Regions from separate parts of the Streptosporangium sp. NPDC002721 genome, predicted to be linked through region 4. Evidence: riboswitches for the same ligand, from Rfam matches in the RefSeq annotation. Region 4 holds a riboswitch; each other region holds the start of a gene.
What was found. A riboswitch is a leader RNA that binds a small molecule or an ion and turns the genes downstream of it on or off. The one in region 4 is predicted to bind cyclic di-AMP.
Positions count from the first base shown of each region.

Region 1: linked by a shared signal. The riboswitch ahead of ACFYWM_RS17940 (hypothetical protein) and the one ahead of ACFYWM_RS03415 (CHAP domain-containing protein) in region 4 are both predicted to bind cyclic di-AMP.
Region 2: linked by a shared signal. The riboswitch ahead of ACFYWM_RS24895 (NlpC/P60 family protein) and the one ahead of ACFYWM_RS03415 (CHAP domain-containing protein) in region 4 are both predicted to bind cyclic di-AMP.
Region 3: linked by a shared signal. The riboswitch ahead of ACFYWM_RS16130 (C40 family peptidase) and the one ahead of ACFYWM_RS03415 (CHAP domain-containing protein) in region 4 are both predicted to bind cyclic di-AMP.

Region 1 is NZ_JBIAQI010000011.1:237,189-242,702, reverse strand. It holds gene ACFYWM_RS17950 (IclR family transcriptional regulator) at 1-244, opposite strand, end outside; gene ACFYWM_RS17945 (DUF4253 domain-containing protein) at 492-1,355, shown strand; cyclic di-AMP (ydaO/yuaA leader) riboswitch at 1,775-1,926, shown strand; gene ACFYWM_RS17940 (hypothetical protein) at 2,200-3,027, shown strand; gene ACFYWM_RS17935 (alpha/beta fold hydrolase) at 3,235-4,095, shown strand; gene ACFYWM_RS17930 (hypothetical protein) at 4,163-4,534, opposite strand; gene ACFYWM_RS17925 (roadblock/LC7 domain-containing protein) at 4,547-4,933, opposite strand; gene ACFYWM_RS17920 (hypothetical protein) at 5,004-5,514, opposite strand, start outside.
Region 2 is NZ_JBIAQI010000017.1:198,268-203,781, forward strand. It holds gene ACFYWM_RS24885 (RDD family protein) at 710-1,795, opposite strand; gene ACFYWM_RS24890 (amino-acid N-acetyltransferase) at 2,024-2,566, opposite strand; cyclic di-AMP (ydaO/yuaA leader) riboswitch at 3,033-3,179, shown strand; gene ACFYWM_RS24895 (NlpC/P60 family protein) at 3,185-4,234, shown strand; gene ACFYWM_RS24900 (LuxR C-terminal-related transcriptional regulator) at 4,574-4,774, opposite strand.
Region 3 is NZ_JBIAQI010000010.1:155,794-161,307, forward strand. It holds gene ACFYWM_RS16115 (Uma2 family endonuclease) at 1-499, shown strand, start outside; gene ACFYWM_RS16120 (branched-chain amino acid aminotransferase) at 675-1,769, opposite strand; gene ACFYWM_RS16125 (3-isopropylmalate dehydrogenase) at 1,943-2,989, opposite strand; cyclic di-AMP (ydaO/yuaA leader) riboswitch at 3,145-3,362, shown strand; gene ACFYWM_RS16130 (C40 family peptidase) at 3,350-3,958, shown strand; gene serA (phosphoglycerate dehydrogenase) at 4,458-5,514, opposite strand, start outside.
Region 4 is NZ_JBIAQI010000002.1:271,508-277,021, forward strand. It holds gene ACFYWM_RS03410 (ABC transporter substrate-binding protein) at 1-1,171, opposite strand, end outside; gene ACFYWM_RS03415 (CHAP domain-containing protein) at 1,710-2,408, opposite strand; cyclic di-AMP (ydaO/yuaA leader) riboswitch at 2,427-2,565, opposite strand; gene ACFYWM_RS03420 (hypothetical protein) at 3,419-4,357, shown strand; gene ACFYWM_RS03425 (DUF6716 putative glycosyltransferase) at 4,470-5,514, shown strand, end outside.

The DNA.
Region 1 (5,514 bases), on a different contig from region 4:
CGAGGTGCAGGGCGCCGCTGCCCAGCCGGTAGGCGCCGCTCCTGCGGTCGCGCTCCAGGAGCCTGGCCTCGATGAGCGGGGTGGCCAGCCGGAGCACCGTGCTCTTGGACAGGCCGAGCGCCTCGGCGAGCCGGGTGAGCGACAGGCCGTGGCCCGCGCCCGCGTGGTCGCGTACGTGCGCGAGGACGGAGAGGGCGCGCCGGAGCGAGGCCGACTGGTTGCGTTCGGGAGCCGGCTCACTCATCGCGACCTCCCAGGGTGAATCCGGCAATCGAATACCTGGTCAAGGTAGGCGAGTACGCCGCCTCGCGGCCACTTTGCAGCACAACGTTCTGCAGTGCACAACCTGTCGACGAACGGCGGGGGACAGGCACCCGCCCGGTCCCGGTTCCCCCTTCTACCGATAATTTTTGCCCGGACCAGGGCAGAACTGTCCCTCGGGATGGTTGACAGGCCAAAATTGGTCCGTGGTCAGGATCGGATCGGTAGATATGGGCGATTGCGAGAGCGAGCGACTTCCGCCAGTTCTGGGCCAGCTGTTCGCCGATGGGGCCGACGGGAGCGAGGGCGGTGACGGGACCGGCGCGGGCGGGGGCAGGAGGCTCTCGCTGGAGCTGCCGCCGGGAGACGTGGTGTGGCCCGACCCCGGTTACGCTCAGCTCGCCGTCCGTCGCCGTCCGGCGTTCTGGCTCAGCGAGGTGGCGGTCTCCGGCGAGTACTGGGCCCGGCTGAGGGCCCAGCACGAGCGGTCGGGCCTGTGGCCGGTGCTGCTGGAGGACTCCGTCCAGCCCTGGTCGGCCGGCCAGATCGCCCCGGACACGGCCGGTCAGATCGACAACTACCACGCCGCCGCGTTCATGGCCGAGGTGTGGTCCGACTGGATCGCGAAGGCCAGCGTGGACCAGCTCGAACTCCTCGACCCCTTCGGCCCCGAGTGTCCCGGCCCGGCCCCCGCGGGAAGGCTCGCCGCCGACCCCGGCGTGGTCGCCGACTGGTACGCCGGGCTGGTGGCCGAGCGCAGGACCCCGCTCGGGCTCGTCGCGGTCGAGCGCGGGGCCGACGCCCTGGCCGTCATGGGCTGGCAGGGCGCCCTGAACCACAACGAGTGGATGGTCCCGCTCGCGGCCGTCGTGCGGAGCTGGGAGGACAGGTTCGGCGTACGGGTGGTCGGCATGGGTTTCAACACCCTTGACCTCAGCGTCGCCGCGCCCCCGACGACCTCCGAGCACGCCCTGCACGTCGCCGCGGAGCACTGGACGTTCTGCCCCGACAGCATCATCCAGGGGGCGGGGAACCTCATCGACTACGCCGAGCAGATCAAGGGCAGGAACGCCTGGTCGTTCTGGTGGGACTGATCGGCCCGGAGGGTTTCCCCCGTTCGGACCTCCGGTGGGGCGGCTGTCCCGAGACGGGGCTGTGGTGTTCCGAGACGGACCCGTGGTGTTCCGAGACGGACCCGTGGTGTTCCGAGATGGAGCCGTGGTGTTCCGAGACGGACCCGTGGTGTTCCGAGACGGAGTCGCGGAGGACGGATTCGCCGGACGGGCCCCGGATTCGAGCGCTCCGGGCAAGGATCCCCGGGGCGGATCGCGGGCTGGGGGAGACATTCGTACTGGTAGGACGGGTGTTGGCCTGGCAGGGCGATCGATGAGGCTTCCTTGAAGCTTGTAGGTAGATCTTCTGGGGTTTTCATGGTGTTTGCTTTGCCTTGTCCGGTTTTGGTAGGTAGTGTCCATTGCTATCGGTAGGCGACCTGCCCTTCACAAGAGGGAGCGGCCGGCCGACGTCGAATCCCGAGAGCCCCACAGAGGCTCCGGGGCCGGGGAACCACTCTTTCGGGGTGAATCCGCCGCAACTACGCGGCGGTAGGGCAACTCCACCGCCCGAACCCGTCAGCTAACCCGGTAGACGAGATGGAGAGGAGATCCCCTCATGGATCACCGCGTTACCACGTCGGTGCACACCTTGTCCGCGCCGACCACCTGAACTTTCCCCCTTCGTCCCGACACAGCTCGCCATCCCCCGTCCCCCCGACCCTTCGCCGCACCTGATCGCGGCACCTTCCAGATCGTGCTCCGCGTAGCGATTGCCTGAGATTCCGGCTACGCCCCCTTTTCCGACGAGCGCGTCCCCGCCAGTGCACCCCTTCGGTGTGTCGCACCTGGCCGCCCCGTTCCCTCGCGAAAGAGCCTCTTCTCCATGCGCCCCTTCTTTGGTATGCACAAGAACGGCCCGAGCAAGTCCGTCTGGCACAGGAGCAAGTCCCGCGGCAACCGCCTCGCCGCCGCCACCCTGGTCGGCGCGAGCGTCCTCGCCTCCGCCGGTGTCGCCCTGGCACTGCCCGCCTCCACCTGTTTCGCCGCCACCGCCGATCCCGAGGTCGGCGTGGCGAAGGCGAGCGCCGAGTCCGTCCTCCTCCAGGGCGGGACCACGGCCTCCTACTTCTGGGACGACTCCTCCGGCCGGGCCGGTGACACCGGTCTTCCCGCCAGCGGCAAGCCGATGCAGAAGGGCATGATCGCCAGCCCGAGCTGGCCCCTGTTCACCGAGGGCTACCTCATCTACAAGGGCAAGAAGGCCAAGTTCTTCGTCGGCGACCGCGGTCCCGGCTCGCCCTCGAACCAGGGCATCATGATCGACATCGATGCCAAGACCTTCGCCGACCTGACCGGTGGAACGTTCAACGCCGGCACGCTCGGCGTGGACGGTAACGGCGGTATGGGTCACATCGACGTCAAGTACGTGGTCACCAAGTGGGGTGAGGGCGCGGGGATCAAGAACCACCCCGTCGCGTTCTCCACCGGTGCCTGGAGCCGCAGGGACACCACCCCGGCCAAGCCCCCGACGGTCGTCTTCGCCAAGGCCCTGGAACTGGGGATAGGCGTGAGGACCCAGCCGGTGAGCGCCGCGGTGCGGCCGTGGGCCGGCAAGCCCAAGGTCATGGTCGAGGCCGCCTCCATGCGCGTCCCGGCCGACGTGGTCGCCGCCGGTGTCCGCGCCGCCGAGATCGGCGCGGGAAAGAACTGAGCCGGGTCCGGTCCCGCGAGAACCCCTCGCGGGAGCCTCCGTCCCGCCGGGCTCCCGCCTCCTGACGGAGTCCCCGTCCCGTCAGGCTCCCGTCTCGCCGGAGTTCCTGTCCTGCGGGAACTCCCACCCCGCCGGTGCCGCGCCTTCCCCCGAATGACATTCTGTCCCGCGGAACCAGCGCGGACGGTAGCGGACGGTAGGAGTGCCATGACCCTGCGGGCCCCGGCGAACGGCATCGAGATCGCCTACGACACCTTCGGCTCCCCGGGGGCACGCCCCCTCCTGCTGATCACCGGCCTCGGCTGCCAGCTGATCCAGTGGGACGAGAGGTTCTGCGCCCTGCTCGCGGACCGCGGGCACCACGTGGTGCGTTTCGACAACCGCGACAGCGGCGAGAGCACCCACCTGGGCGAGGCGGGGACGCCCGCCCCGGACGGGAGCGGGGAGGTCCCCTACCTGCTGGACGACATGGCCGACGACGCCGCCGGGCTGCTCGACGCGCTCGGCTGGGACACGGCCCACGTGGTCGGCCTCTCGATGGGCGGGATGATCGCGCAGTCGCTCGCGATCCGCCACCCGCACCGGGTGCGCAGCCTCACCTCGATCATGTCCACCCCGAGCCCGCGGGCGGCCCTGCTGACCGACCCGGACGTGCTCCTGCCCGCCTTCACGCCCGACCGCGAGAGCGCGATCCGGCGGGCCCTCGACAACTGCGCGGCCGTCGGCTCGCCGGGCTACCCGTTCGACCGGGAGTGGAACGCCGAGATCGCCGGGCTGGGCTACGACCGGTCGTACGACCCGGCGGGCACGGCCAGGCAGGTGACCGCGATCATGGCCTCCGGCGACCGCGCGCCCCTGCTCAAGGAGCTCGCGGTTCCGGCTCTCGTGCTGCACGGGGAGGACGACCCGCTGGTTCCCCTGCCCGCCGGGATCGCCACCGCCGACGCGATCCCCGGTGCCCGGCTGATCACCTTCCCCGGCATGGGCCACGACCTGCCCGCCGAGCTCTGGCCCTCCTTCGTCGACGCGATCGACGAGCTCACCACCTCCGCGGACTCCGGGCGATGACCTCACCGGGAGGAGGACGGGCTCCGGTGCGGTCCGTGCCTCCCGGGGCACGGGCCGCACCGGAAGATCAGACCTCGAGCTTCTCCTCGATGCCGCGCAGGACGTGCCGCGCGAGCGCGAGGTTGGCCCGGCTCCGGTCGAGGGCCAGGTAGAGGAACAGGCCTTTGCCGCTCCGGCCCGAGATCGGGCGGATGATGTGGTACTGCGTACCGAGCGTGATGAGGATGTCCTCGATGCCGTCCTTGAGGCCGAGCGACTCCATGGTCCTCAGCTTGGCCTTGACGACCTCGGTGTTACCCGCGGCGGCCACCTGGAGGTCGAGGTCCTTGGACCCGCCGAGCGCGCCGAGCGCCATCCCGCTGTTGTAGTCGACGACGACCGAGCCGATGGCACCGTCGATCGTCATCATCTCCTTGAGCGAGATGTCCATGTTGCCCATTGCTGTCTCCGATCACTGGGGTATCGATATGCGTGAGCTGACGGCGGCCACCCTGGCCGCCGTCTTGCGGCCCTCCAGCCGGAGCAGCCCGAGGTTGGTTCCCGGGCGCGCCAGGACCGTGAGGACGATCTTGGGTCCGGCGGCGTAGAACGCCGCGTAGCCGTTGGTGCCGGAGATCAGCGTCTCCTCGAAGGTGCCCTTGCCGGCCATGCTCGTCATCCGGCGGCTGAGGGCCAGCACCGCGGAGGAGAGCGCGCCGGTCTGCTCGCTGTCCCTCTCCACGTCGCTCGCTATCGTCAGGCCGTCGACGCTGCACGCGATGCTCCCGTTCACGTCGGGTATGCGCTCTCGCAGCGCCGCCATCTCGCGCCGTATCTCCTCGCGCAGTTCCACCGGCATCCTCCTTCCGATCAGCTTCAGCGTCCGCAGCCTTATCGGCATGTGACCGGGCTCAAGTCGCTCAAGTCGCTCAAGTCATCGCCTCCAATGCGTTCCTGAGCCGGATGAGCAGGTTGACGTCGGCGGGGTCCCCGTTCGCCCTGGGAAGCCACTCCGGCGTCTCCGGAGAGCCCGTTCCGGCCGCCGGGATCTCCGTGGCGCCCCTCGTCCGCCTGGGCAGCGGCTCCGGCACCGGCTCAGGCTCCGGTTCCGGCGCCCGGGGGGCCGGGGGAGCCTCGGACGGACCGGGCTCCGGGACGCGGAGCAGCCCGGACGAGGCGAGCTGCCGTACGGCGAGCAGCACCGAGTACGCGGGACGGCCGAGCCTGCGCGCCAGGTCGGCCGGGGTCGCCGTGGAGTCGGCGCCGACCAGCACCTCCCACTGAAGCGCGCTCAGCACCACCCGCTGGGCGCTGATGCGCCTCAGCGGGACGACCGGGAGCGTGTCCAGCTCCGCGGACGGCCAGATCTGTTCCAACTGCGCCCTCCTCCGCTCGCACTCCCGGAGCAGGCCGGTCGCGTCGAAGTACCACTGCGGTCCG
Region 2 (5,514 bases), on a different contig from region 4:
CCGAAACCCCTGATGAAGGGGCCGGCCGGGCGGGACGAAGAGCACCTTGCCATGGAACCGGAGATCGGCGCGAGCGGGTTCAACACGGGAATACCCGCCGTCGGCGGAACACCCGGACGGAGAGCCGCTCGCTTCATCACCCCGGTGTGAGCCGATGTGACGCAAGCGTATGGAACAAGACGGATCTTCAACACTTTCTCGCCAAGAGTACGACCCGCTCTGGCACGGAGTACATAGTCGTAGACCGTATAACCACCAAACGCGATGGACTCCTCGGACAACCCCGCCAACACCACGCGCCTCCGATCCGGGTCCGTAAGAAGGCCTTCACCGGCTGTCCTGAACGCGCGGCGCAAGGCGAAGAAGAGAATCCGGCACGAGATCGCCGAGGATGCCGGAGGCGCGCCGGGCCGACCATTCGGTGAGTAGTGCGCGAACCCCCGACGGCGGTGGATGCGGCATTGACGCCTCATAGGAGACCCGCGGGCACCGGTGAGCCCGTTGTGGGCACCGTACGCGAATATTCCGGTGGGCGGGGCGAGACTCGGTCATAAGTTCCCCCGCGTTGCTCAGGATGCGGCAAATGGTTTCGCGCTTCCGCGGCCCCCGGACCCCGAGACCCATACGTGGCCCCTAAGACCCCTCGTTTTCTCACCCGTACGTGAAAACGGGGCCGGCGGTTCAACCGCCGGCCCCGTTATTCAGGGAACTACTTGATCTTGACGACGACCGTCGAGGCGACCTTGTCGTGCAGGGCCTGCTTCAGCGGCTTGTCCCACAGCTGCCACAGGACGTTCACGAGATAGAAGACGTAGGCGACGAAGCCCGCGAGCGGGATCCAGGTCAGGCCGTAGGGCCCCCAGAGCACGCCCGCGCGCTTGAGCGCCGTGTCGGAGCTGAGCCCGCCGGGCGGCAGGACGCCGCCGACCGGCACGACCTTGATGCCCATGACCATCTTGCCGACCGTCTGCCCGCCGCGGCTGAGCATGAAGAACTCGTAGGCCACGTAGATGGCCGCGGTGATCAGCGAGGTGAGCAGGCTCGCGAGGAAGAAGCCCCCTCCCGAGATGGCGCCCGTCTCCAGGTTGAAGTCGACGGGCGTCACGACAATGGCGGTGATCACCGCGTTGACGATGAACAGCGGGATCGCCAGGATGACCCCGTCGACGATCCTCGCCACCAGGCGCTGCCACCACTCGGCGAGCGGGGCCGGGGCCCCGGGAGGACCGCCGTACGGCTGACCGTAGCCCTGCTGCCCGTACGCGGGCTGCTGCTGGCCGTAGCCCTGCTGCCCGTAGTCGGGCTGCTGGCCGTAACCCTGCTGGCCGTACTGCTGCTGCCCGTAGTCGGGCTGCTTGCCGTACTGCTGCTGGCCGTAGTCGGGCTGCTGGCCGTAACCGGGCTGGGGCTGCTGCTGCCCGTAGCCGGGCTGCTGGCCATAGCCCGGCTGCTGGCCGTAACCCTGGTCGTGGGTGGGCTGCTGGCCGTATCCGGGCTGCTGCCCGTACGCCCCCGTGCCACCCTGCTGCCCGTACGCGCCGGTCCCGCCCTGCTGGCCGTAACCCTGGTCGTGGGAGGACTGCTGGCCGTAGCCGGGCTGCTGCCCGTACGCCCCCGTCCCACCGCTCTGCTGCCCGTACCCCTGCTGCTGCCCGTACCCCTGCTGCCCGTAGTCGGGCTGCTGACCGTACCCCTGCTGGCCGTACTGCTGCTGCCCGTAGCCCTGCTGGCCGTAACCGGGCTGGCTCTGCCCTGGGCCGGTGTTCGGCTGTGAGGCCTCCGATCGATATCCCACAACTGTCACGTCGGGGTCGAGTTCGCCAGGGGCTCGACCCACGTTGTGCTGTCCGTAATCCGGCTGCCCCGACGGTGTGCGATCGCGGTCGGGATCATCCTGTCGATACGGCGGCTGTCCGGTGCTCACCGCGTCACCTCACTTAGACTGCGCATGTGGCAAATGTCAGACGCACATGCATGCTGCTGCACAAGGTATCGATATAGGTATCAACAGTCACCTTTCCGATCAGTCAGCTCTAAAGTCATCAGAGTCGGGCTCACGTGTCAGATGCAGCAGCATCCGGGTGTTTCCCAAGGTGTTGGGCTTGACGTGTTCCAGATCGAGGAACTCCGCCACACCCTCGTCGTAGGAGGCGAGAAGTTCCGCGTAGACCTCCGGGGCGACGGGTGTGCCCTGGATTTCCCGGAATCCATGCCGGGCGAAGAAGTCGACCTCGAAGGTCAGGCAGAAGACCCGGCGCAGGCCGAGCTCGGCGGCCGTGCGGATGAGCGCGGAGACGATCCGGTGGCCGATTCCCAGCCCCCTGCGGGTCGGGTCGACGGCGACGGTGCGGATCTCGGCCAGATCCTCCCAGAGGACGTGCAGGGCCCCGCAGCCGATCACCGTCCCCTCCGCGTCGGTGGCGACCCAGAACTCCTGGACGTCCTCGTACAGGGTCACGGTGGCCTTCGCCAGCAGGCGCGGGCCGGCACCGCCGTAGGTGTCGACGAGCCGTCTGACGGCGCGGACGTCCGGGGTGCGTGCGCGGCGGACCGTGATCTCGGGGATCTCGGGGACCTCGGGGCCCGTCCCGGCCTCGGGCGCGCCCCGCTCCGCCTCCGTGGATCCGGCACGCCGCTCCCCGCCGCCGGGGGCGCTGACGACCGGCACGGGAGAATGCTCAGCAAGCTGCTCCATGACCGTTCAGCGTACGTCCTCACCGGTCTTTGATTACGGCTCATCCTTAACTCGCGACCCGCGGGCCGCTCATGACCGTTGGCGATCGCTTTACCACTCTCGGTACGCGACACCTCCCGTGTGCCTCAACTCACCTTTGGCACGGTCCCGGACCTGGGAAGACCCCTCGTCCCACCCGTCACTTGGAAGGCAAAGCCTGCGTAATGGCCATGTTGATCATATTGCGGTGTGATCTTTTCGTGACACCTCGGTTGCGAAACCTCTACTGAATTCGCAGTTCTGGTTGAGCATGAACCACAGGTGCACTAATCTCCGTGCTCGATGTCAGAGATGTGAAAAGCCTGACCCGCCGAATCCTCCCGCGTGGGGAACCGGGGACCCACCACGTCCTCCGGGGTGAATCCGAGTGCCACCGGCGCACCCGGTAGGGCTGCCTCCGGCCCGAACCCGTCAGCTAACCCGGTAGGCGGCCGAGAGAGGAGCCCATTGGTGAAGCGCACGCGCGACCTCGGAGGAGAGCGGGCGGGTCACGACACCCGCGGTCGAGAACGCGCGCCGCGAGGGCTGCGCCGTCGCATGGCGGTCGTCGGCCTGGCATTCGCCACCCTGACCCTCGGCACCCCGCTGGTGTCCGCCACCGCGGACCCCGAGCCCAGCCTCCAGCAGCTGGCCAAGCAGGCCGAGAAACTGCACCAGGAGATCGGCACGCTCGCGGAGCGCTACAACGGCGAGCGGGTCAAGCTCAGGCAGGCCCAGCGGGCCGCGGAGAGCGCCAAGAAGATCCTCGCGTCGAGCGAGTCCGAGCTGGCGTCCCGTCGCACCAAGGCCACCCTCCTGGCGCAGAGCACCTACATGTCGGGCGGCCTGAACTCCGGGCTCGCCTTCACGCAGGCCACCGATCCCGACGCCTTTCTCGACCAGGCCACCACCAACTACGCGCTCCAGCAGCAGCAGAGCGAGGAGCTCGCCCAGGTGAGCCGGGCGATCGCGGCCGCCGAGCGGGCCCAGGCCGGCGCCAAGGCCAGGACGGCGGAGGTCAAGAAGCTCCTCGCGGAGATCGACGGCAACCGGACCAGGATCGAGCGGCTGGTCGACCGGGTCGAGAGCGACCTGTTCAGCGAGGTCCGCACCAGGGCCGTCAGCAACCGGGGCGCCCGGGTGAAGACGGACGTGCCCATCGTGGGCAGCGGCAAGGGCGCGGAGGCCGCCCGCTGGGCGCTCACCCAGCAGCTGAAGCCGTACGTCTGGGGTGCCGAGGGGCCCAACTCCTTCGACTGCTCCGGCCTGGTCATGTGGGCCTACCAGAAGGTCGGCATCAGCCTGCCGCACTACACCGGCGACCAGTGGACGGCGGGCACCCACGTCTCCAGGAACGAGCTGCGCCCCGGCGACCTGGTCTTCTTCTACAGCGACCTGCACCACGTCGGGATCTACATCGGCGCGGGCCTGATGGTCCACGCGCCCCGGACCGGTGACGTCATCCACATCACCACGATCGACAACCGGCCCTTCGCCGGAGGCGTCCGCATCGCCGCCTGAGCCGCCGGCTCCCGGCCGGAGCGGTGTGGCTCGAAACGGTTTCCGACCGGGCGGGCGGCCTTCCCAGACTGTCGGCTCGGGCGGGGGCCTGTCAGGCCTGTCGACTCGGACGGGGTGGCCTGTCAGGCCTGTCGACTCGGGCGGGGGTGACCCGTCCGGGCCGCCGACCGGGTGGGAGTGGCCTGTCCGGCCTGTCGGTTCGGGCGGGGGTGACCCGTCCGGGCCGCCGGCTCGCACGCGTGTGGCCTGTCCAGCCTGTCGGTTCGGACGAGTGTGGCCTGTCCGGGCCGTCGGCTCGCACGCGTGTCCGGCCCGACCTGCCGGACACGCGGCGACGCGTCAGATCAGGCGACGGCGAGCCGCCCAGGCCACGGCCTCGATCGCCGTGGCCACGCCGATGCGGTCGCAGATGCCTCTCAGCCTGCGCCTGACCGTCCGGCCACTGATGTCGAGGCGACGCCCTACCCGATCGACCGTGACACCCTTGGCGAGCTCAGCCAGCAGCACGAGGTCGTCGTCACTGAGACCGATTTCGCTCATGCCCAGGGGGCTGTCGCCATGGCGTGAATCCACTTCTGGATATGCCATCAAGAGTCACTCCCCCCACTCTGGAAACCGGGTGCGAGACGCCGGAAATGAATACCGTCCGCCAGGAACGGTAAACGCCTTGTTCAAAGGTCGTCAAGTTCCACTCTTCATAGCGTGCGTCCAGTATTGACATAGCAGGCGCTACGTGAAGTACTCATGATATGTCAGTGCCTTTGCGGCTATGTCATGATCGAGCCCAGGCACGAGCCGGCAAGCACCCCCTGGCTGCGACGATCGAAGTCCTGGCAGAACAAGGTTTCGCCGGAACCGCCGTCTCACCGGGCGCTCCGAAGCCGATCCCCCGGGGATCCCGGCCCGCCCGCATTTCCCGGCAAAAATTGATCTCTTCCCCGTGCTCTCCGGCGACCATGCCTCAGCGCCTTGACCACACGCCACGGAAAACGCGGAAATATGAGGGTCAAGGGCGAGGCTTTGCGGCATTCGCGAAGTATCACGTGGTAACGGCGGACCGTTGGGCGATATTGGACATACTGGAAAGGGATATCTGCACCATGCGGAAACGCGTCCGATATTGCGCGGACCAGCGGAGCCGGTGAGACCATGTGCTCGGCGACCGTTTCCCGCCCACCGGATCCGCCCCGACGCCCCGAGCACTTCCACGGGGAATCATCCCGATCCGTGAACCTTTCACGAGAGCGATGCGCCCCGGCGCCTCGGGGTGACTCTCCTGC
Region 3 (5,514 bases), on a different contig from region 4:
GCCCGACCGTAAGGTCGAGCTCATCAACGGCCGGATCGTGGTGAGGGAGTTGCCGACGCTCAACCACGCCAAGATCATTTTGCAGCTGCTGATCCAGCTCATCCCGTTCGCCACGGCCCAGGGCTGGCACCCCGTTTACGACGTCAAACTCTTCCTGGGCGTCCAGAAAGATCGCTATCGGCCCGATCTCCTCGTCGTGCCCAAGTTCCCCCGCATGTGGGACGACGAGAACGTCCACGCCGAAGAGACGCTGCTCGTCGTGGAGGTGGTCTCCCCCAGCAGCCGGGACGACGACCACGTCACCAAGCCCGAGAACTGCGCGATCGCGGGCGTCCCGCTCTATCTAGTGATCGACGCCTCCCAGAATCTCGCCCGGCTCCTCAGCCACCCCGGGGAGCGGGGATACCAGCAGCAACTCCAGGTGACCCTCGGAGAGACCCTTGAGCTCCCCGCGCCCTGGGACCTCACGATCGACACCGGCAAGCTGATCGAGGGATAGCCCCGCCCGGAAGAAGGCCCCGCACAGGGGCACGGGATGGCGGACCGGGTCTCCTCCGCGTGGGGACCGGCCGGCACTCCGGCCGACCGGCCCCCACGGACCTCCTCCTTCGTACGGGACCCACGAATCCCGTACGGGTCTGATTCGGCACAGGGGCGACGGACCCCGTGCGCGACTAGCAGATCTTGTGGACCCAGCTGTGCGGGTCGGGGCGAGACCCGTACTGGATGCCCACGAGTTCCTCGCGGATCTTCGAGGTGACGGGACCCTGGGTGCCGTCGCCGATCGTCCAGGCACGGTCGGCGCCCTTGACCGAGCCGACCGGGGTGACCACCGCGGCGGTGCCGCAGGCGAAGACCTCGGTGAGCTCACCCGTCTCGCAGCCGCGCTGCCACTCCTCGACCGACAGGCGCCCCTCCTCGGCGTGCAGGCCGAGGTCGGAGGCGAAGGAGAGGATCGAGTCGCGGGTGATGCCGGGCAGGAGCGTTCCGGTGAGCGCCGGGGTCAGCAGGCGGTCGCCGTAGACGAAGAACAGGTTCATCCCGCCCATCTCCTCGACGTAGCGGTGCTCGCTCGCGTCGAGCCAGACCACCTGGTCGCAGCCCTGCTCGACGGCCTGGCGCTGGGCCACGAAGGCCGCCGCGTAGTTGCCGCCGCACTTGGCGAAGCCGGTCCCGCCGGGGGCCGCGCGGGTGTACTCGGTGGAGAGCCAGACGGTGACGGCCTTGCCCCCGCCGAAGTAGGCCGCCGCCGGAGAGGCGATGACCATGTACTTGTAGGTCCTGGACGGGTAGTTCACGCCGAGCGCCGGCTGCGTCGCGATCATGAAGGGGCGCAGGTAGAGGCTGTGTCCCGGCGTGGTCGGGACCCACTCGCGGTCGGTCTGGACGAGCAGCTCCAGCGACTCGACGAACGTCTCCTCGGGCAGCTCGGGCATGGCCATCCGCGCCGCGGAGGTGTTGAAGCGCGCGGCGTTGGCCTCCGGCCGGAAGGTCACGATCGAGCCGTTCTCCTGGCGGTAGGCCTTGAGCCCCTCGAAAAGCTCCTGCGCGTAGTGGAAGACCGACGTCGCGGGGTCGAGGCTGAGCGGGCCGTACGGCACCAGCTTGGCGTCGTGCCAGCCCTGGCCCTCGGTGTAGTCGATCGAGATCATGTGGTCGGTGAAGACCTGACCGAACCCCGGGCTCGCCAGTACCTGCTCGCGCTCTTCCGCGGTGCGAGCGTGGTCGGAGAGCTGCACGTCGAAGCTGAGCTTCTGAGCGGTGGTCATCGCACGGATCCTTCTCTTGGTGTCTGGCTTACCCTTGGGTCCATTCTGCGTCGGACCGGGTAACGGGAAACTACTCCATCCATGCCGAAAACCGGCAGTGCTGGAGAAACAAAAACGCACCTGGCGGCTCGGATGAGCCGCCAGGCGCGTCGGGGTCGAGGAGGGCGGCTTCCTCAGCCGGCTACTCGGGCGGTGATGTCGTCGCCGATCTCGCGGGTGCTCCGGCCGGCCCGGCCGATCGGCCGCTCGGCCAGGTCGTCGGCGACGGCCCGCTCGACCCTGGCGGCCTCGTCGGCCAGGCCCAGGTGGTCGAGGAGCATCGCGACCGACAGGACCGTGGCGGTCGGGTCGGCCTTGCCCTGGCCCGCGATGTCGGGGGCGCTGCCGTGCACCGGCTCGAACATGCTCGGCGCGGTGCGGTCGGGGTTGACGTTGCCGCTCGCCGCCAGGCCGATGCCACCGGCGACCGCCGCGCCGATGTCGGTGAGGATGTCGCCGAAGAGGTTGTCGGTGACGATCACGTCGAAGCGCTCGGGCTGGCTGACGAAGAACATCGAGGCCGCGTCGACGTGGCAGTAGTCGGTCCGGACGTCGGGATACTCCAGGCCGACCCGCTCGAAGGTGCGGGCCCAGAGGTCACCGGCGTAGGTGAGCACGTTGGTCTTGTGGACCAGCGTCAGCTTCCTGCGGGAGCGGCCCTGCGCCTTGTCGAAGGCGTAGCGCACCACGCGCTCGACGCCGTACGCGGTGTTCAGCGACTCCTGGGTGGCGATCTCGTGCGGGGTGCCCCGGCGCATGACGCCACCCGCCCCGGCGTACGGGCCCTCGGTGCCCTCGCGGACGACGATCATGTCGATGTCCTCGGGGCGGGCCCTGCCCAGCGGCGTCTCGACGCCGGGGAAGAGCTTGACCGGGCGGAGGTTCACGTAGTGGTCGAGCCGGAAGCGGAGCTTGAGCAGCAGGTCGCGCTCCAGGACGCCCGGGGGCACGCTGGGGTCGCCGACCGCGCCGAGCAGGATCGCGTCGTATCCGCGCAGCTCGTCGAGGACCTGGTCGGGCAGGGTCTCGCCGGTCTCGTGGTAGCGCTTGGCACCGAGGTCGTAGGTGGTGGTCTCCACCTTCGTGCCGACCGCTTCGAGGACCTTCAGCCCCTCGGTGACGACCTCGACCCCGATTCCGTCCCCGGGGATGACCGCCAGGCGAATGTTACGCGAATCCATGCAGGCACCCTACCGGTCCGTCTCGGTGATCGAACACCGGTCTCACCCTCCGGACACATTCGCCCATCAGGACTTTTGATCGTTTTGTCCTTCTTTGCTTGGTATTGACCGTTTCGTGAGGTTTCGTTATGGTCCTCCCATTCACATCACTGCCTAATCCGTACGGGCCATCCCCTTACCGGGCCCGTACGGAGCCGGGGACCCACTCTTTACGGGATCTACCTGGCGCCGGGCGGCTCGCTCCTCCCCCGGAGCGCGTTCCCGGCCGTCGTCAGGTGGATTCCTTGGGGCGAATCAGCGCGTTCTCGCGCCGTAGGGCGGCCTCCACGCCCGAGCCCGACAGCTCACCCGGCCGGCCTTATGGAAGGAATCATCCTGTCCGGCACAGTTCTCCCCCGTGTCCTGTCCATCTCCGCCTCCGTAGCCGTCGCCGGCGCCGCGATGTTCGCGACCTCGACCGCCGCCCTGGCCGCCTCCCCTCCCCCGGCCCCCGGCCCCGCCGCCCTCCACACCCCCGCGCTGAAAGAGGCGCTGAAGGCCGTGGCCGTCAAGCCCGCCTGGCAGAAAGCCGTGAAGTGGGCCATGTCCAAGCGTGGAACGCCCTATGTCTGGGGCGGCACCGGCCACGGCGGCTTCGACTGCTCCGGCCTGGTGCTCCGCGCCTACGGCGCCGCCGGGATCAAGCTCCCCCGCGTCACCGACGACCAGTACGCCGCTTTCTCCAAGAAGATCGCCTGGAAGGATCTCAAGCCCGGTGACCTGGTCTTCTTCAGCGGCCTCGGTCACGTCGGCATGATCACGAAGCCCGGTTACATGGTCCACGCCCCGAGGACCGGCGACGTGGTCAAGGAGGAGAAACTCGACTCCTGGCGCCGCGAGTCCTTCGCCGGCGCGGTGCGCCCCGACCCGCAGGGGGTTCAGCTGGCCAAGCGGGTCGAGCTCGCGACCGAAACGGTGACCAGCGGATGAGACACGCCGGCGGATCACCGCCGGGAGGCCGTGAAGATCCCGGCGGCGGCGAGAGCGGGTTCAGCGGGTGGGGGCACCACCGTTGTCCCTGCGGTCCAGAGCGGTCTGGAGCGCGTCGGTGGCCTCGTCCTCGGTCTCGTCGGGACGGTTCCAGGGATACATGTCGTACATGGCGAATCTCGTCTCGTTCGCATGCCAGCAAGGAAGGTGGTCGAGACTCCGGTCGGGACTCCGACCAGGCCTGATGTCGCGGGTCCGGATCACGGATCGGCGACGGGAGCTTGGAGCCGGCACGCGCCACGACACCGCGGCGAGTCGCCGGCCTGCCCCTGTCAGGCCTCGCCGCGGCAGGTAGGAATTACGAGAACCTGGCGCATTTCATTCCAGGCTACCTGGCCACGGGAACAGCGTCTCGCCCGGCGTACACACTTCTCACATGCTGAGACGAGCTGTGGCCGCCGCCCCGGTCTCCGGGACGGCGGCCACATCGGCGGGACGGCTAGTCGGCCAGGTCGACCGAGCGGCCGCTGTCGGCGCCGATCTCCGTGCCGATCTGGTCGATCACCTCGGCCGGGATGGCGGTGTCGACGGTGAGCGCGATGAGCGCCTTGCCGCCCTTGACGTCACGGGCCACCTGCATCGAGGCGATGTTGATCGAGTGGTCGCCGAGGATGCGGCCGACCACGCCGACGATGCCGGGCCGGTCGGTGTAGGTGAAGAACGACAGGTGGTCGGTCGGCTCGATCTCCATCTGGTAGCCGTTGACCTCGACGATCTTCGTGATCTGCCTCGGCCCGGACAGGGTGCCGGAGACCGAGACCGCGCGGCCGTCGGCGAGGACGCCGCGGACCGTCACGACGTTGCGCCAGTCGGGGCTCTCGGAGCTGGTGACCAGCTCGACCGACACGCCGCGGTCCTTGGCCAGCAGCGGGGCGTTGACGTAGGTGACCGAGTCCTCGACGACGTCGGTGAAGACGCCCTTGAGCGCGGCCAGCTCCAGCACGCGCACGTCGTGGGAGGCGATCTCGCCGCGCACCTCGACGTCGAGCTTGGTGGCGACCTCGCCCGCGAGGGCGGTGAACACCCGGCCGAGCTTCTCGGCCAGCGGCAGGCCCGGCTTGACGTCCTCGGCGACGGCGCCGCCCTGGACGTTGACCGCGTCCGGCACGAACTCCCCGGCGAGCGCGAGCTTCACGCTGCGCGCGACCTGGGTGCCGGCCTTCTCCTGGGCCTCGTGGGTGGAGGCGCCCAGGTGCGGGGTGACGACGACCTGGTCGAGCTCGAAGAGCGGGCTGTCGGTGACCGGCTCCTTCGGGAACACGTCGATGCCGGCGCCGGCGACGCGGCCCTCCTTGATCGCGGAATAGAGGGCGTTCTCGTCGATGATGCCGCCGCGGGCGACGTTGATGAGGCGGACGTTCGGCTTGACCGTGTGGAGCTCCCGCTCACCGATGAGGCCGATGGTCTCCTTGGACTTGGGCAGGTGCACGGTGATGAAGTCGGCCTCGCTCAGGGCCTCCTCCAGCGAGACCAGCCGGACGCCCATCTGCGCGGCG
Region 4 (5,514 bases):
GCGCGTCGTTGAAGAACGGGTTCTTCAGCTCGGCGACCGCCGGGTCCTGCTGCGCGGTGAGGGAGCTCGGGAAGGCCGCGGCCTCCTGGAAGGCCATCACGTGGCCCTCCTTGCCGGTGAGGTAGTTCAGGACCTCGGCGGCCTCCTTGGGGTGCTTGCTCTGCTTGGGGATGGCCAGGTAGGAGCCGCCCCAGTTGCCGGCGCCGCCGGGCACGGCCGCGACGTCCCACTTGCCCTTGTTGGCGTCACCGGCCGCGCCGGAGACCACGCCGAGCATCCAGGCCGGGCAGCCCATGGTCGCGAAGGCGCCCTTCTTGATCGCGGCGTTCCACGGCGGGGTGAACGAGGCGAGCTTGGCGGTCAGGCCCGCCTCGCTGAAGCTCTTCACCGTGTCGAAGGAGGTCTTGATGGCCGGGTTGGTCTCGATGACGAGCTGGTTCTTCTGGTCGAAGTAGGAGACGTTGCCGTTCTTGGGCGCCTCCTGCGACAGGATCACGTTGTAGAGCGTGTTGGGACCGTCGATGAACTTGGGGTCGGTCTTGCCGGGGTTGGCGGCCTTGAACTTCTCGCCAATCGCCTTGAAGGCGGCCCAGTCCGGCCAGAGCTTGCCGACCTCCTCGCGGTCGGTGGGCAGGCCCGCCTTCTCGAACAGGTCCTTGCGGTAGCACATGGTCATGCCGCCGATGTCGGTGCCCAGCGCGAAGAGCTTGCCGTCGGCGTTGATGCCGTTGTCCCACTTGGCCGCGGGGAAGTCGGCCTTGCGGCTGTCCAGCCCGTGCTCGGCCAGGTCGGTGAAGAACTGGGGACGGGCCTTCATGAGGCCCATCGCGCCCTCGTCCAGGGCGATGATGTCGGCCGCGCCGCTGTTGGCCTGCAGGCGCTGGAGCAGCTGCGGGAGGTAGACGTCCTCGAAACGGTCGGTCAGGTTCTGGTACTTGACCTGGATGTTCGGGTGCGCCGCGTTCCACGTCTCCACGGCCTTGTCGTAGCCGAAGTTCTCGCCGCCGCCGAAGGTGTGCACGGTGATGGTCACCGGCTCGGCCGCGGCGGCGGAGCTGCCGCCCGCGGCGGGCGCGGCGGGCTCGCTGGAACTGCACGACGTGATGGCCAGGGCGGTGGCCGCCATGGCCGCGACGGCGGCGAGCTTGCCGTGCCGCTTGTTGTTCAACATTCCGGACCCCTCTCAGGTGGTCGCCCGAATCATTGGGAGGCGACATCGCGGACCGGTCCCCGACAAACCGGTCCTCGCGACGAGGTCGTTCCTCAATGTGCTTTGGGAGCGCTCCCACGAAGAGTGGACGATGGGCAACCAGGACGTCAATATGCCGAAACTCAACCGTTACATCCGGCCGTTTTAGGCAGGACTATCGGTATGAAACCTGCACAAATGCCTCATAGTGGTTATTGGGAGCGCTCCCATCTCACGGGCATACAGTCGGGGCATTTCGTGTCCGCGCGAGGAGGGGAGTTCGCCGGGGAGCGCCCTCGGGAGGCGTCGGCGTGAGGCTGTCAAGGAGGTGTCAGGACGCCGAAACGCTCCCGGGGGCGCCGCTCGTTCGAGCGACGCCCCCGGGAGCGTGTGGACCTGGCCGCCGACCACCGGAGGGGGCCGGGACGCCCGCGCCGTGGGGGAACGGCGGGCGCGGGCGGCGGCGGGTGCGGTCGGCTGGATCAGGCCGGATGCGGCCGGTGAAGCGGGCCGGGCGCGGTCAGTTGGAGTAGACGGGGTAGCCGTAGCCGACGATCTGGGAGACGGGCCGGACGCGCTGCTCGACGTCGCCGTTGCCGGTGTTGCCCTCGATCGTGGTGATCGTGCCGTCCCCGTTGTCCTTCTTCACGAAGCCGACGTGGTCGATGCCGTCGATGCTCTTGCCACCGGCCCAGTCGAAGTAGGCGACCGCGCCGGGGGTCGGGATGGTGCCCCAGTGGCCGTTGTCCTTGAACCACTTGGCGTGGGCCACGGTGTAGGCGTCCCAGCCCATGGTGGGGCGGATGCCGGCCATCTCGCCGACCCAGGAGACGAACATCGCGCACCAGGGGGCGTTGGCGTAGTCGTACACGGTGTTGCCGCCGTCGCGGGCGAGGGTCTCCTTGGCGCGCGGGCTCGACATGTACCAGGAGTGGAACTTGGTCCCGCCGCCCGCGGAGTTCTCGCGGATGCCGATCTGCTTGGAGGCGATGTCCAGGACCTTCGCGGCGGAGACCTTGGGAAGCCTCTCGGCCACGATCTGCAGCGGGGTCTTCGCGGCCTTGGCGTCCTGGGCCTTGGTGTCGACGGGCGGGGCGTTCACGACGCCGTGACCGTCGGCCGCCAGGGCGGTACCGGTGGCGCCGGTCGCCAGGGCGACGCACGCGCCCATGATGGCGCAGGCGGCGCGGGGGGTGGAGATGAGGCGATGCTTGGTCATACGGGGGTTCGACTCCTTGCTTCGCTTCCATTCCGCCTACCGGGTTAGCTGACGGGTTCGGGCTGGGAAGTGCCCTACGGCGCACAGGTGCGCTGATTCACCCCAGGAACGTGGTTCCCCGGTTCCGCAGACCTCGCGGATTCGGCGGCCGTGCTCACCTTCGGTGGAGGGGCTCCACCAGGTGGGACACAGTCGGGCAATGTGACGGCAATGCATAGACCTGGATAGACCTAGACAATTGCCATGAACAGGACGAAGGTACGTCAGGAGGGCAGACGATTACAAGTAGGACATATTGCCTTGACTTGGGAATACGTCTGAATCGGGCCGGTGTTGCGGGGTGCCGTCCGGCCGTCGGGGTGGGCCGCGACGACCTTGGCCGTACCTCTCCACGGCGGACGGGCGGACGTCGCGCCGATGCCGGGATCCCCTGCCCCGACGGCGATCCGGGTTTCCCGGACCCGCCCGCGAGCCGCCTGCCGGGGGGTGCTATGACGCGCGAGCGAGGCCCTCGGGTAGGGGTGGTGTACCCGGTCAAATTTCGAACAGATATTCGATGGTAAAAAGTATTCCGATGGTAGAGGTTCCCCCATGAACGGCCCGGGGGCGGCGCGCCGGGTCCGGTGGCACCGGCCCCGCGCCTGAGGGGGTTTGCGCAGCTCAGAGCGGTTGTGGAGGGTCGCGGGCGGGCCTCGGCGCCCGGAAGGTAAAGAGACGTGCCCGCGCGGAGGTCCCGAGGGGTTCCGTGACCCCGCGAAGGTAAAGGCGCCGAGTAAAGGAACACGCTTTCCCCGAGCCTTCGCCGCGCCCGCGGGCAAAGTCCTGGCGATCATCAACAGACGCGCGTGGTCGGCTGTTCACCCGCAGTTCCCGGGCGCTTAAGGACACCGGGTTAGGTTGTGGCAGTCGTGAACGGGTCATCGCCCGGCGTGGAGGACGGCCGAGACCACGCGCGGGATCAGGGTTCGGCCGTTGCCTGGGTGGAGTCCCCGCTGCAGATGCTCTGCGCGGTGGAGGCACATCATGCAGGGCTGCTCGGCGCCCACAGCCACCTCGTGCCCAGGGCGAAACTCCGCCCGCTGGCCGTGACGGGCCGCGAGCTGGGCCGTCTCACCCTGCCGAGCGGGCTGGAGCTCACCGCGGCCCGGCAGGACATGCCCAGGCCGCGCCGGGGCGAGACCTGGGTGGTGGGCGACGCCTTCTCCGGCAAGGTCCAGTTCCGCTGGCTCACCGCGCTCCCCGGCCGGATCGTGATCGTCGACGACGGGCTCGCCACCATCAGGCTCCTGGAACTGCTCACCGGCAGGGTGGGAACGCCCCTGCTGAGGGCGAGGGCGAAGGCCGGAAGGCTGAGGACCGTCCTCGGCGCGGCGGCCGGGCTCAGGCTGCGCGCCGCCGCCCGCTCGGGACGACTGTCGATCTTCACCGCGCTGCCCGTGCCCCCCGACCTGGCGAAGGCCGTACGCGCCGTGGGAGCCGAGCTGGTCACCCACGACTTCGCCTGGCTGCGGTCCCAGCCGCTGCGCGGGCCCCGTCCCGAGGAGCGCACCGTCGTCCTCGGCACCTCGCTGGTCCGCAACGGCCTGATCCACCGCGACCGCTACTTCACCTGGCTGGCCGGGCTCGGCTCGGCCGGTCCGGTGGCCTACTTCCCGCACCGCCGCGAGGACCCCGACGACCTCGTCCGGGTCGGGGAGCAGCCGGGGATCACCGTCTACGACGGCGGGACCCCCGCCGAGATGACCCTGCGCGGCCTGGCCGCCGAGCAGCGGGTGCTCAGCCTGCCGTCCACCGCGGTCACCTCCCTGCGGGTCCTGCTCTCGGCCCGGGGCGTCGCCGTGGAGACGGTGGACGTCCCCGACGAGTGGTGGACGGCCGAGGCGGCGCCGTCACTGCGCTCCCACCTGTCGAGGTTCGCCCATCAGGACACGGGAGTCTCCGGGTCATGATCCCGCGGCCGATGCCCGGCGGGCCCGCCGGGCGCGGGGCGTCTCTCCACGAACGAATCCTCTCCACACACGAAACCGCGCGAAACCGGGGATTCCCCGCCGGAGGTTCTCTTTGAAGGTCCTGGCCGTGGCCGACTCCGACTCCTACCTCAAGTGGGCGGCCTGCCTGCTGAGGGACCTGCCCTCGGGCTGCGAGACGGAGCTTGCGGTCATCCGTACCCCCATCACCCCGTCGCCGGCGCAGATCCACGCGGCCGTCGCCGGTTCGGCAGCCGACCCGCCCGTGCTGTCGGCCCGCGCGCTGCGCCGGACCGCGGAGCGGCTGCGGCCCGACGTGGTGCTCGTCGCCTGTACGGGACCCGTGGTGGACGTGCTGGTCGGAGAGGTGCTGGCCGGGCTGCGACCCCGGCCGGTGTTCGTCTCGGGACTGCCGGGCATCTCCGTCCCCGCCACCGAGAAGGCGTGGCTGTTCCGCAGCGGGTGCGACCTGTTCGTGCTGCACAGCGGCCGGGAGGTCGAGGAGTTCTCCGAGATCGGCCGGCGGCTGGGCGGGGGCGGCCAGATCGGGCTGGCCCGGCTGCCGTTCCTGCGCGACGGCGTGGAGGTCGCCGCCACCGGGCCGCGCGACCGGGTGGTGTTCGCCACCCAGGCCAAGGTGCCCAAGCGCAGGGAGGAGCGCGAGCGCGTCCTGCTCGCCCTGGCCGAGCTGGCCCGCAGGCGGCCGGACCTGGACGTCGTCGTCAAGCTCCGCGCCCTGGACACCGAGCGCCAGACCCACAACGAGCGCCACCACTACCAGCGCCTGTGGCAGTCGCTCGCCGAGGAGGGCCGGGTGCGCGCCGAGGCCGTGCGCTTCGCGGTGGGGCCGATGCACGAGCACCTGGCCCACGCGGCCGGGTTCGTCACCGTCAGCTCGACCGCCGCGCTGGAGGCGATCGCCCAGAGGGTGCCGCTGCTGGTGCTGTCGGACTTCGGGGTGGGCGCCGAGATGATCAACCTGGTCTTCGAGGACAGCGGCCTGCTCGGCACCCTCGACGACCTCTCCGCCGGGCGGTTCCTGGACCCGGACGACTCCTGGTGCAAGGTCAACTACTTTCACCCAGGCGGCGAGAGCGACTGGGTGTCGCGGATGGTCTCCCTGGTCGGGCAGGCCCGCT